3 regions of the Aurantiacibacter aquimixticola genome follow, and region 3 is predicted to be linked to each of the others. Evidence: predicted binding sites of a transcription regulator. Region 3 holds the regulator's gene; each other region holds the start of a gene.

Region 1 (4,211 bases), 180 kb from region 3:
GCACCGCACCCTCCGTATAGATCGGCGGTGGATTGATCAGCGTCGCCGGGTCGCGCGGCACCCCGATCGCGGAAATCACCGCGTCGCAGCCATCCATCAGCGGATCGAGATCGGACTCGAGCACGTCCGCTTCGCGCCGCTCATACTGCATGTCGGGCGCGGGATCCTCGTCCCACGAACGCTCGGCCGCACGCATGTCCACGCCCGCATCGAGTGCCTGACGCAGAATATGCTGGCCGACACCGCCGGTCGGCCCGAATAGAAGATATCTTGCCATACGCCGATAACGGCGCAGCGCTATCTAAGTGCCAGACGAAAATGAATGTTTGTGAATTGGTAGCGGAGGAGGGACTTGAACCCCCGACACGCGGATTATGATTCCGCTGCTCTAACCACCTGAGCTACTCCGCCCCAAGGGCGCGCCGATACGCGATCGCGCGTCGACAGGCGGCGCATTTAGGCAGGGGCGCGGGCGCGGTCAACATGCGAATGGTCAGCCGCGGAAATTGAAGCTCCTGATGTGCTCCCACGGGCCGCCTTCGTACGAATACAGGCCTAGACCCTTGAACGCGAAATCGCGCGGCTGCACTTGCGGGGCGAGTTGCGCCTGCAGCGCCTTCGCCTCCTCGATACTGACCTTGTTCTGGATCGTCACATGCAGGCGCGGCTTGTGTTCGTCTTGCGGGGTCAGCATGCCATGAAAACGGTCTTGCAACTCACGCCACAGCGCAATCATTTCCTCGCTCTCCAGCTTGAGAGCAGTGCCTTTCCCCAGTTTCATGATGCCAAGCAAGCGGGCGGGCACCGGGGCGTGTTCCTTCGCCATAGACGCGAGGCATTGCTTCACCTCATCCTCGCAGCTCGGTGGCAAGGCGTGGAACAGCGTCACATGCGCTTCGAGATAATTGCGCTCCGCCGGGAAATGCGCATCGCGCAGGCGCGTCGCCCAGCTGTGCAGGTCGTCGGGAAGCAAAGCGGTTACGATGAGCGGAGAATCGGGCATTCAGCCTCACCAAAGGATTACGCCGCGAACAGTTCCAATTGTTCCTGTTTGGGCGCGAGCATCGCGCGAAGGTCTGTTCTGTCGGTAAGGGTGAGCGGCCGCCAATCCAGCGCGACGATGAAGGGCCGGACCTTGGTAATCGACACGGTCAGCTTCGCTACATCGTCCAGCCGCAGCGTGCGGTGGCGGCGTGAGGCGATGATCTGATTGACCGCTTTTACTCCTAGTCCAGGAACGCGCAGCAGCATTTCCCGGCTGGCGCGGTTCACATCGACCGGAAAACTTTCCCGGAATTTCAGCGCCCAAGCCAGTTTCGGATCGATATCGAGCGGTAGATTTCCATCCGCCTCCGTTGCCTGCATCACTTCGCGCGGCGCGTAACCGTAAAACCGCATCAGCCAGTCCGACTGATAGAGGCGGTGCTCCCGCATCAAGGGCGGGCGCTTGAGCGGCAGCACGGCGGACGCGTCTGGAATCGGGGAGAATGCGCTGTAATAAACGCGGCGCAGCTTGAAACTGTCATAAAGGCGACTGGCCTTGCCGACGATATCGGCATCGCTCGCTGCATCGGCGCCGACGATCATCTGTGTCGATTGTCCGCCCGGCGCAAAGCGTGGCGCATGTTTGAAGCGCTTCTTTTCGTCCTTTGCCTGACGGATCGCCATCTTCACACCGCCCATCGCGCCTTCGATCTGGGCGGCATTCTTGTCCGGTGCGAGGCGCGTAAGCCCGGCATCGGTGGGCAATTCGACATTGATCGATACGCGATCTGCGTAAAGGCCCGCCTGGTGCACCAGCTCGGGATCGGCCTCCGGGATCGTCTTCAAATGGATGTACCCGCGAAAGTCGTGGTCTTCGCGCAGAATGCGCGCCGTTTCCACCATCTGCTCCATCGTGTGGTTGGAGCTCTTGATGATGCCGGAGGACAGGAACAGTCCTTCGATATAATTGCGCCGATAGAAGGTAAGCGTCAGGTCCGCCGCTTCCTGCGGCGTAAAGCGCGCGCGGCGGACATTGCTGCTCTTCCGGTTCACGCAATAATGGCAATCAAAGATGCAATGATTGGTGAGCAGGATCTTCAACAGCGAAATGCATCGGCCGTCCGGCGCATAGGCGTGGCAAATCCCCATGCCCTCCGTCGAGCCGATACCTTTCCCACCGGTGCTGTTGCGCTTCGACGTGCCCGACGACGCGCAGGACGCATCGTATTTCGCCGCGTCGGCGAGAATTTCCAGCTTCTGCAAAGTGTCGAGCGCGGGCATCCGTTCGATATATGTTCTTTTGACCCGCGAGCCAATAGGATAATGTTAAGTCCGGAAATTCTTCGCGAGGTAATGCTTCGGTAACCACGCTTGCAAAGGCGATCTTAACCACGCAGCGGTGAAGCCTTTCGCCAATCACTTGGGGGGTCGTCAATTTCATGAAACTGTTCGCGCGTGCCAAGCAAGATGCGCTTCCCGAGAGGCGTTCGGGGCCGAGAACACGCGTGGATTGCCTGGCGAAGATGCTCATGCCGAGCGGGGATCGACCGGGCCGCCTGTTCGACATTTCCGCAAATGGCGCGCGCTTTCACACAGAAGTGCCGCCAGCCAAGGGGAGCAGCGGCATTCTCGACTGGACGGTGCACGAAGCGTATTGTCACGTCACATGGTCAGCACCCGGAATGTGCGGCGTGACTTTCGATAAGCCGCTGAATGCGAAAGCGCTTCGGGACACGATAGATGCCGCGGCGGCAGGCGCGCTCGGTGCCGCGTCCGCCGATAACGATGTCTCGCCGCATCCGAGCGGACAGGCCAGGCCGACACGCCTCCCCTGCTGATCGCGCCGCCGGGAACCCCCGGCTTCCAAACAAATTGTATGGACAAGCGGCGTGCGTGAGCGCGCCGTGCGTACCGGGCCCCTCTGGCGAGCTTGCGCTCGCGATGTCGGACGCAGATTGTGCGGATCGCTCGCGTTCCGCTGGTTCTATCGCGTGCAGGGGCCGGAACACGATCCTCCAACCTTGCATGCATCGAAGTGGAGAGAATTCATGAAATTGTCTACCTCGGCGGCCACCGCCCTCGCCCTGCTCACCGCGCCTGTAATGGCGCAGGACAAGGACTGGAATTTCAGCGATGGCGTCGATGACGAGCGCTGGTCCCTGCTCAACACCGATTACGCCCTTTGCGATGCCGGACTGAACCAGTCGCCGATCGATCTTGGCACGCCAAACGCCGTCGGCGACGTGCAGCTTTCTCACAATTACGGCCCTGCCAATGGCACGATGGCGCTCGGTGAAGAGAAGGTGCAAGTCAATTTCGGCGAAGGCATGGGCATGAATTCTGGCGGCACCATGTTCAATCTTATCCAGGTGCATTTCCATACGCCCGCCGAACACGCCATTGATGGTGAGCGCCAGCCGCTCGTTGCGCACTTCGTGCATGCCACGGATGACGGCAAGCTCGGCGTGTTGGGTGTAACCTTTGCCGAAGGCGCAGCCAATCCGGCGCTCGCGCAGATCATGCCGCATCTGGGCGATGCAAGCGTGCACAACGGCATGGAAGTGAGCTTCGACATCACCGACATGGTGCCCGAAGACCTCGGTGTCTATCGCTACATGGGCTCGCTCACCACGCCGCCTTGCAGCGAGGGCGTGAACTGGCACGTCGCCGAAACCGTGCTGAGCGCGAGCGCAGAGCAGATCCGCGCCATATACGACGCGCTCGGCCCGAGCGCGCGTTCGCTCCAGCCGCAGGGCAATCGCCTGGTGGTCGCTCCTGTCAACTGACGCATCACATGAATAACGAGAAACGGGGCGTGGGAAACCGCGCCCCGTTTTCGTGCCGGCCATCGATCGCGCAAGCTTCCGGCACCGTTCGCGGCTTTGCGCATTGAAGCGCCATGGACATCGTTGCGCTGCTTTCCGATCCCGCCGCCTGGCTGGCCCTGCTCACGCTCATCGCCCTGGAAGTCGTCCTCGGCGTCGACAACCTCATCTTCATCGCGATCCTTTCAAACAAGCTGCCCGAGCATCAGCAGCAGCGCGCCCGACGCATCGGTCTCTCGCTGGCGCTCATCATGCGCATCGGAATGCTGATGCTGATTGGCTGGATCGTCACACTGCAGGAGCCGCTATTCGATCTCGGCATCGTCGGCCCGCCCGTGGAGGGCACGAACAAGGCCAGTTTCGAAACGGCCTTCTCGGGCCGCGATCTTATCCTGCTGGCGG
Region 2 (4,211 bases), 390 kb from region 3:
CGAGGACGACGAATTGGTGCGGGAGATCCGTGAGGATTACTCGGTCGACTTCTACCGCACCACCATGCGCTACACCTTTACCAATGCGAAGCCGGAGCCTGTCGTCGTGGAGCTGACGCAGGAAGGACTCGATCGCTATTGGTGGGGGCTCGACTACCGCGTCGTTTCCGAAGACGTCGAAGGCGAGCAGATCAATTTCGGCGAGCGTCTCTACCGCGTCACCGTGCCCGCCAATGGCGAGCGAGAGGTCCGCGTCACTTATGAGACGCGGTGGTAGGGAAGGCGCGGTGCGTCCGGACCGCCCCTGGTTGGCTCTAGCGCTCGCCCTTGCGGCGGCGCCATGCGTCACGACGCCCGCCACCGCGCAGGAGCGCGCCGTCGTCGACGCATCCGAGCCGACCGATATCGCCGTCACCATCTATCGCGATCCGGGCCGCATGCTGGGCGGTGAGATCGACCGCGATAATCCCCGCGGCTTCGGCATGATATCGGAGACTCGCACCGTCACTCTGCCGCCCGGCCGTTCGACCATCCGTTTCGAGGGCGTGGCGGAAGGCATGGTTGCGGTCAGCGCCATCGTCACCGGCCTGCCTGGCGGCACGATCGAAAAGAACCGCAATGCCGATCTGCTCAGCCCGGCATCGCTGGTGGATGGCACGCTCGGCAATCGCGTCACCATAACCCGCACCAATCCCGCCACTGGCGAGGCGGCGAGCGAAGATGCCATCGTGCGCACCCGGGCCGATGGCGGGCTCGTGCTGCAAACCGCGCAAGGGTATGAAGCGGTGCGCTGTTCCGGCCTGCCCGAGCGGCTGACTTTCGACAGCGTGCCTGGCGGCCTTTCCGCGCAGCCCGTCTTCACGATCGACACGGCCAGCGAGGCGGGTGGCACATATGAGGTGACGCTTTCGTACCTTTCCTGGGGCTTCGACTGGGAAGCCAATTACGTCGCCACGCTGGATGAGGGGCGCGATGCCGACGACGTGCGCTTCGGCCTCACAAGCTGGCTGACCGTCCTCAACGATAACGGCCAGACCTTCGAGAATGCCGAGTTGATGGCGGTTGCGGGGACGCTCAATATCGTCAGCGATTTCGACCGACTTTCCAGCCCGCCGCTTGCGCGCCCATTGCGGCTGACATGCTGGCCGCGCGGCAGCACGGCTGCGGGTTCGCCGGTGGTGATGTACGGGCCACCGCCGCCTCTGCCGCCGCCCATGGCTTCCGACGGGATGATCGTCGTGACCGGCAGCCGCGTTGCTGCGCCATTGACTATGGAGTCCGTGTCGCCGGTCGCCGTCATAGCCGAGGAAGAGCAACTGGGGGATCTCAAGCTCTACCGTGTGCCGGTACCGGTCGACGTCAACGCGCAGGGCCTGAAACAGATCGCTTTCCTGCGCGAGGACGATGTTGAGGGCAAATTTTTCTACGAGGCGCCGTGTGAGCCCTTGGATGCGGACGACCGCTTCGTCCCCATGAATGTCACGCTGGAAACCGAGAACGAAGAGGAGCGTGGGCTCGGCATGGCGTTGCCGGCCGGATCGATCGCCGTGTTCGAACCGAGTTCCTTCGGTGACCTGCTGGTGGCGGAGGATTTCCTGCGCGATTATCCCGTGGGCCGGGATGTGGATTTCGATCTCGGGGACAGCTCGCAGGTCTTTCTCTCCTGTGCGTTGCGCGACGATCATGAGGATATCGACGGAGGCTGGGAGAAGATCGAAGCCGTCGTCACGAACGCCAATCCCGAATCGGTGCGGGTGCGGCTGCTGTTGGGATCGCCGGGCGCATGGAACCTGCGCGGTGTGCGGCAGACCCTGAAGGATGGCGAGCGCGTGCTGGAATTCACCGTACGCGGCAATTCCTCTCGCAGCCTGCGCTGGGAAGCGCAGGAGATCGAATAGGCCGCGACGACCCGCCGCGGGCCTTGCATCGAACCGTTTCCAACAAAAATTTTGTTCCGCACTTGTTCTTACGGAACAAAGTGGGTACATGCCGTGTCAGTTGAAGAGTTGAACGCGACCCTAGTAAGCTGACGGAGGCCATGTCATGGCGAGTGCAAATCTGAAATTGGTGGAAAAGGAATCCAACGTGGACCGTCAAAAGGCACTCGATGCCGCACTCTCCCAGATCGATCGTGCCTTCGGCAAGGGGTCGGCCATGAAGCTGGGCAGCCGCGAAGCCATGAATGTGGAAGCGATTTCCACCGGCTCGCTCGGCCTTGATATCGCGCTCGGCATTGGCGGCCTTCCGAAAGGCCGCGTGATCGAGGTGTACGGCCCGGAAAGCTCGGGCAAGACGACGCTGGCGCTGCACGTCCTCGCCGAAGCGCAGAAGGCCGGCGGCACCGTTGCCTTCATCGATGCCGAACATGCGCTGGACCCGGTCTATGCGACAAAGCTCGGCGTCGACATCGACGAGCTGATCATTTCGCAGCCCGACACGGGTGAGCAGGCGCTCGAAATCACCGATACGCTGGTCCGCTCCAACGCGGTGGACGTGCTGGTGGTCGATTCGGTCGCCGCGCTGGTCCCTCGCGCGGAAATCGAAGGCGAGATGGGCGACAGCCATGTCGGCCTGCAGGCGCGTCTCATGTCGCAGTCCCTGCGCAAGCTGACCGGGTCGATCAACCGCTCCAAATGCATGGTGATCTTCATCAACCAGCTGCGCATGAAGATCGGCGTGATGTACGGCAATCCCGAAACCACGACGGGCGGCAACGCGTTGAAATTCTACGCGTCGGTCCGCTTGGACATCCGCCGCACCGGCCAGATCAAGGATCGCGACGAAGTTGTCGGCAACTCCACCCGCGTGAAGGTCGTGAAGAACAAGGTGGCCCCGCCTTTCAAGCAGGTCGAATTCGACATCATGTATGGCGAAGGCATCTCCAAGATCGGCGAAATCCTCGATCTCGGCGTGAAGGCCGGGCTGGTGGAGAAGTCCGGTTCCTGGTTCAGCTATGACAGCGTGCGGATCGGCCAGGGCCGTGAGAACGCCAAGACCTTCCTGAAAGAAAATCCCGAAATGTGCGCCAAGTTGGAAGCCGCGATCCGCGGCAAAACCGACGAGGTCGCCGAGGACATGATGAAAGGCCCGGACGCGGAGCCCGACGAGTGATCCTCAAGAAGGTGGGTAGGGGCAGGACTTTGTGCTCCAGGACAGTGTAACACCTGTCACACCTTGCGAAACCGGAGCCGGCGACGATGGCCAGAAATGGCCCTCACCGCCGGCTTCTTCGCGTTTTACCGGTTCGGTAACGCTGTGCTGCTACCCGCCCTCGAAACGAGCAGGGGAGTAACGTGACCGATACGAGTGAATGGCAGGGCCGAGCCGGCGAAAGCTGGGCGGCCGAATACCGACGCACCGATCGCAGCTTCACCCAGCTGACGGAACGACTGCTGTCGGAAGTGCGGCCTCTCGCGTTCGCGAACGTGCTCGATATCGGCTGCGGAGCAGGAGAGCTTGCTCTTGCCATAGCGCGCTCGCATCCCGCCGCGCAGGTGACCGGTGTCGACATCTCCCCCGATCTCATCGCCACCGCGCGGGATCGTAGCGCGAACCTGGCCAACCTCGTCTTCGAACGGGCCGATGCCGCGAACCACGAGGCGTCCCTGCCGCCCGATCTCCTCATCTCGCGCCACGGTGTCATGTTCTTCGATGACCCGACACACGCCTTCACCCACCTTGCGAGTGAGGCGCACCCGCACGCGGCACTGCTGTTCTCCTGTTTCCGTGCGAGGGATGAGAATCCCCTCTTTACCGAGGTGGGCCGCCTCCTGCCCGAGCCACCCGAAGACAGCGATCCGCGAGCGCCCGGTCCCTTTGCCTTTGCGGAGCGAGGCTACGTGTCCGGGATGCTGGCGCAAAGTGGATGGGGCGATGTCCGCCTCGAGCCGTTCGATTTCCCGATGATCGTCGGCACCGGTGAGAACGCGGTCGAGGATGCGGTCTGCTATTTCACCCGCATCGGTCCCGCTGCAAAGGCCGCCGCCCAGATGGACGCCGCTGCCCATGCGCGCTTCCGCGATCGTGCCCTCAACCTGGCAGAACGGTATTGCTATGACGGTATTGTGGCACTTCCGGCCGCCGCATGGATCGTCTCCGCCCGCAAAATCTGATCGCCGATCTCCATCACTGCGAACGGCGCAATGCGCTTGTCGCCACGCGCCGCAGCGCCTAACTCGCGATGATGCATTCGACCAACGACATCCGCCGTG
Region 3 (4,211 bases):
GCGAAAGCGTATGTCTTTGTCCAGCATGGCGGACGGGGCGGAGGCGTTTCTCGGCCGCGCGGGGTTCGATCGCGGTCCGTGGATGGCTGTTGCGCTCGCATCCGGTATCGGCGCGTGGTTCGTCCTGCCGGACGCGGCATCCTGGATAGCGGGCATCGCATTCGGCATGCTACTTTCGCTGGGAAGCTATGCACGCTGGAAAGGCCGCGTGGACAGAACCGCGCTGGTCATGGCGATCACCGTCGTCTCGCTGCTTTTCGCATTCGGGATAGGGTTGATCTGGGCACGCTCGTCCCTGGTCGGTGCAGAAGCGATCGAGCGGCCCGTTTTCGAGACGGTCGAGGGTCGGGTACTGGAGCGCATCGAGCAGCCGTCGCAGGACCGGGTTCGCCTTGTGATGGCGGTACGTGATCCCGAAACCGGCGCTGCGCACAAGATCCGGGTGAACGTCCCCTTGGAAAACGCGACGTCGGACATGGCCGAGGGCTCGGTCGTCCGCGCGCAGGTTCGCCTGATGCCGCCCGCGCCCCCTATGCTTCCGGGCGGCTACAATTTCGCTCGTACTGCGTGGTTCGATGGACTTGCCGCGACGGGCAGCGTGCAGGGGGAAATCGAGGTGTTATCGAGCGGAGCGGGGGATGAGGGTCTTATCGCGCAATTGCAGCGGCGCCTGTCCGCGCATGTTCGGTCCAATCTCGATGGCTCGGCAGGCAACATCGCCGCTGCCTTCGCCAGCGGAGACCGCGGGGCCATCAGCGAAGCCGACGAAGACGCAATGCGCGATGCGGGCCTGACCCATTTGCTGTCGATCAGCGGGCTGCATGTAAGCGCGGTGATCGCGGCTGCATACGTGCTCGCTATAAAGCTGCTTGCGCTCTGGCCGTGGCTGGTGCTGCGCGTGCGGCTGCCAGTGCTGGCGGCGGGTGTCGCGGCGCTGGCGGGGATCGGCTACACGCTGCTGACGGGTGCGGAGGTGCCAACGGTCCGCAGTTGCATCGGCGCGGTGCTGGTATTGATTGCTTTGGCTTTGGGTCGTGAGCCTTTGTCGATGCGGATGGTGGCCGTGGCCGCGATGGCGGTCATGCTGGTCTGGCCGGAAAGCCTGGTCGGCCCCAGTTTTCAAATGAGTTTCAGCGCGGTCATCGCCATCGTGGCGCTGAGCAATGCGGCGCCGGTCAAGCGCTTCATGGCGCCACGCGACGAGCCGTGGCTGGTGCGGATGGCGCGCGCGACGACGATGTTGCTGGTGACGGGCTTCGTCATCGAGATCGCGCTGATGCCGATCGTGCTCTACCATTTCCATCGGGCTGGCGTTTACGGTGCGCTTGCGAACGTTATCGCGATTCCACTTGTTACTTTCGTTTCGATGCCGCTGATTGCAATTGCCCTTGTCTTGGACATCGTCGGGCTCGGAATGCCGGCATGGTGGCTGGCTGGCCAATCGCTCGATGCGCTCGTCGCTATCGCGCATTTCACCTCTGCGCAGCCTGGGGCGGTCAAGCTTTTCCCGCAGATGACGCTCGGCACGATCGCGCTTTTTGTCACAGGCGGGCTTTGGCTAGCACTATGGCGAGGGCCGGCGCGCCTGCTCGGACTGCTACCGGCGGCATTCGCTACGGCGCTACTGCTCGCCACACCTGTCCCGGACGTACTGATCTCCAGCGATGGACGCCATGTCGGCGTGACCGGAGAGGATGAGCGACTGCTTGTCCTGAGAGACACGCGCAGCAATTATACTAAAGACAATCTGCTGGAACTCGCCGGCGTGGAAGGCGAACCTGTTCCCATGACCGAGTGGCCCGGCGCCCGATGCAGCCGCGATTTCTGCACCATAGCGCTGAAACGAGGCGGACGCGAATATCACATCCTCATGAGCCGCAGTCGCGATATCGTTACGGAGAGAGCGCTTGCGGCGGCTTGCGAGCGATCCGACATCGTCGTGTCGGACCGATGGCTACCAAGAAGCTGCGAGCCACGCTGGCTGAAAGCGGACAGACGCATGCTGGAGCGGACCGGCGGCCTTTCCATCGTGCTCGACGAGCCGAAGATCACGACAGTCGTGGAGCGTGAGGGCGACCATGGCTGGTGGCGCGGGCGGCGCGATTGACGCAGCCGCCCTGCGCGTTTCAGATCAATGGTAGCGGCGCAGCAATCCTGCCAGCTTGCCCTGAACTTCTACCTGACTATCGGCGTAGACCTGCGGATCGTAGCTGGCATTCGCCGGATCGAGCCGGATCTGCCCGCCATCGTGAAACAGGTATTTCAGCGTGGCTTCCTCGCCATTGACGAGCGCGACCACGATGTCGCCATCGCGGGCCGTGTCCGCCTTCTTCACGAGGGCAAAGTCGCCATCGAAAATGCCGGCTTCGATCATCGAATCGCCGGAGACTTCCAGCGCATAATGCTCACCCGATCCCAGCAACGCTGCGGGCACCGGTAACGTCTGACTGTCCTCGAGCGCCTCAATGGGGACGCCTGCGGCGATCCGACCATGCAAGGGGATTTCGACGACATCGTTCGCCGGACCCGGACGCCCCGCCGGCGGCGTCGTGGCCTTTGCAACGGGATCGTTCCCGACCGCGCTTTCGGGCATCTTAACAACCTCGAGTGCACGTGCGCGGTTGGCGAGGCGGCGGATGAAACCACGCTCTTCCAGGGCTGAAATGAGACGGTGCACGCCCGACTTGCTGCGCAGGTCGAGCGCTTCCTTCATTTCCTCGAAACTGGGCGAGATGCCGGTTTCCTCAAGCCGCCTATGGATGAAAAGCAGCAATTCGTGTTGCTTAGCCGTGAGCATCGGAACGGTTCCTTCCGCAATGTTCCACTTCGGGAACGAATAAGGAACAATTATGAAACAGATTCGCGCAAGTCAAGCGTTGCCGCCATATTGGAGCGGATATACCGTTATGATATCGCCAGGCATGGCTTCATCGGCATCTACGTCGCGGCGGATCAGGGCATTGGCGCGCGCGAGCGTTCGGAGCGCGCTGCTGTCGCGCTGCATGAAGGCGCGCACGCCATCGGCCTCCATGCGACCGCGCAACAGCTCGGTTCGCGTTCCGCCGCCGGGTAGCGGCACGATGGTGGGCAGGTGAAGCGCGTGCGGAAGCGGCGATCCGGCACCGGCGAGGCGCCTCAGAAGCGGCAGAAGGAACAGGAACGCTGTGACGTAAGCGGACACCGGATTTCCCGGCAGGCCGAGCACGATCTGGTAGCCCTTCTGCGCGACCATCAGCGGTTTGCCGGGGCGCATGGCCACGCGCCGGAAGTCGATCTCGGCGCCCCACGCTTCCAGCGCGGGTCGGACGAGATCGTGATCGCCAACAGATGCTCCGCCGCTTGTCACGATGACATCGGCGCTTTCAGCCATGGCGAAAGCTCCGAGCAGGGCGTCCATACGGTCCGCGACCGGCCCGATGCGCTCACACCGGCTGACGAAGGGAGCGCTCATTGCGGCGAGCATGACGCCGTTACTGGCGGGCAGTTGGTGCGTCTCTGCCATGCCGGGATCGGCAACGAGCTCGTTGCCTGCATCGATTACGCAAAGGGACGGCAGTTTGCCGACTTCGACCTGCGAATGCCCCGCCGCCGTAGCCAAAGCGATTTGCGCGGGGCCAAGGCGTTCGCCTGGGCCGACCAGAATGTCGCCATCTTCGAAGTCGAAGCCTGCCCGTCGGATGTAGCGATCTGTAGGCTTACCGTCATCCAAAAGGCGCAGGTCGTCATCGTAGCGCTCGGCGTCTTCCTGGATCAGCACCGCTCCGCCGCCGTCCGGGATGAGTGCGCCGGTCGAGATGCGAACCGCCTCACCAACTGCGATCGATCCCGTGAAGGGGGCGCCGCCCTTGCTTTCGCCGATCACACGCCAAGGACCGGAAAGGTCGTCCGAGGCCACTGCATAGCCATCCATGGCGGAGAGGTCTGCGGCGGGCTGGCTCCGCTGTGCCACCAGCGGCTTTGCGAGATAGCGGCCCTTCGCCTCGCTTACCGGCATGCTCTCGGAATTGAGCGGTTCAGCCATGTCCAGCAGCCGCGCCTGTGCATCGTCGAGAGGCAGCAGGCTCACGTCCCGGCGTGCCAATCGCCGCTTTTGCCGCCGGTCTTGGCGAGCAGGCGGACACCTTCGATCACCATGCCCTTCTCCAACGCCTTGGCCATGTCGTAGACAGTGAGCAGCGCGACGGTTGCTGCCGTCAGCGCCTCCATTTCGA

The links. Region 3 encodes LexA, which represses DNA repair genes until DNA is damaged. Its sites were predicted from a motif close to GTTCCNCNCTTGTTCT; they were not measured.
Region 1: a site for LexA is predicted at 2,268-2,283, ahead of D6201_RS04320 (putative DNA modification/repair radical SAM protein). Genes of this name have one in related genera too.
Region 2: a site for LexA is predicted at 1,952-1,967, ahead of recA (recombinase RecA). Genes of this name have one in related genera too.

The regions. Positions count from the first base shown of each region.
Region 1 is NZ_RAHX01000001.1:855,351-859,561, forward strand. Features, by position in the region: gene D6201_RS04305 (SDR family oxidoreductase) at 1-277, opposite strand, end outside; tRNA gene D6201_RS04310 (tRNA-Met) at 335-411, opposite strand; gene D6201_RS04315 (2'-5' RNA ligase family protein) at 494-1,003, opposite strand; gene D6201_RS04320 (putative DNA modification/repair radical SAM protein) at 1,021-2,265, opposite strand; gene D6201_RS04325 (PilZ domain-containing protein) at 2,424-2,822, shown strand; gene D6201_RS04330 (carbonic anhydrase) at 3,033-3,770, shown strand; gene D6201_RS04335 (TerC family protein) at 3,884-4,211, shown strand, end outside.
Region 2 is NZ_RAHX01000001.1:1,066,166-1,070,376, reverse strand. Features, by position in the region: gene D6201_RS05375 (DUF4139 domain-containing protein) at 1-277, shown strand, start outside; gene D6201_RS05370 (DUF4139 domain-containing protein) at 288-1,898, shown strand; gene recA (recombinase RecA) at 2,044-3,111, shown strand; gene D6201_RS05360 (class I SAM-dependent methyltransferase) at 3,294-4,112, shown strand; gene alaS (alanine--tRNA ligase) at 4,184-4,211, shown strand, end outside.
Region 3 is NZ_RAHX01000001.1:679,531-683,741, reverse strand. Features, by position in the region: gene D6201_RS03535 (ComEC/Rec2 family competence protein) at 1-2,107, shown strand, start outside; gene lexA (transcriptional repressor LexA) at 2,132-2,797, opposite strand; gene D6201_RS03525 (molybdopterin molybdotransferase MoeA) at 2,870-4,066, opposite strand; gene moaC (cyclic pyranopterin monophosphate synthase MoaC) at 4,063-4,211, opposite strand, start outside.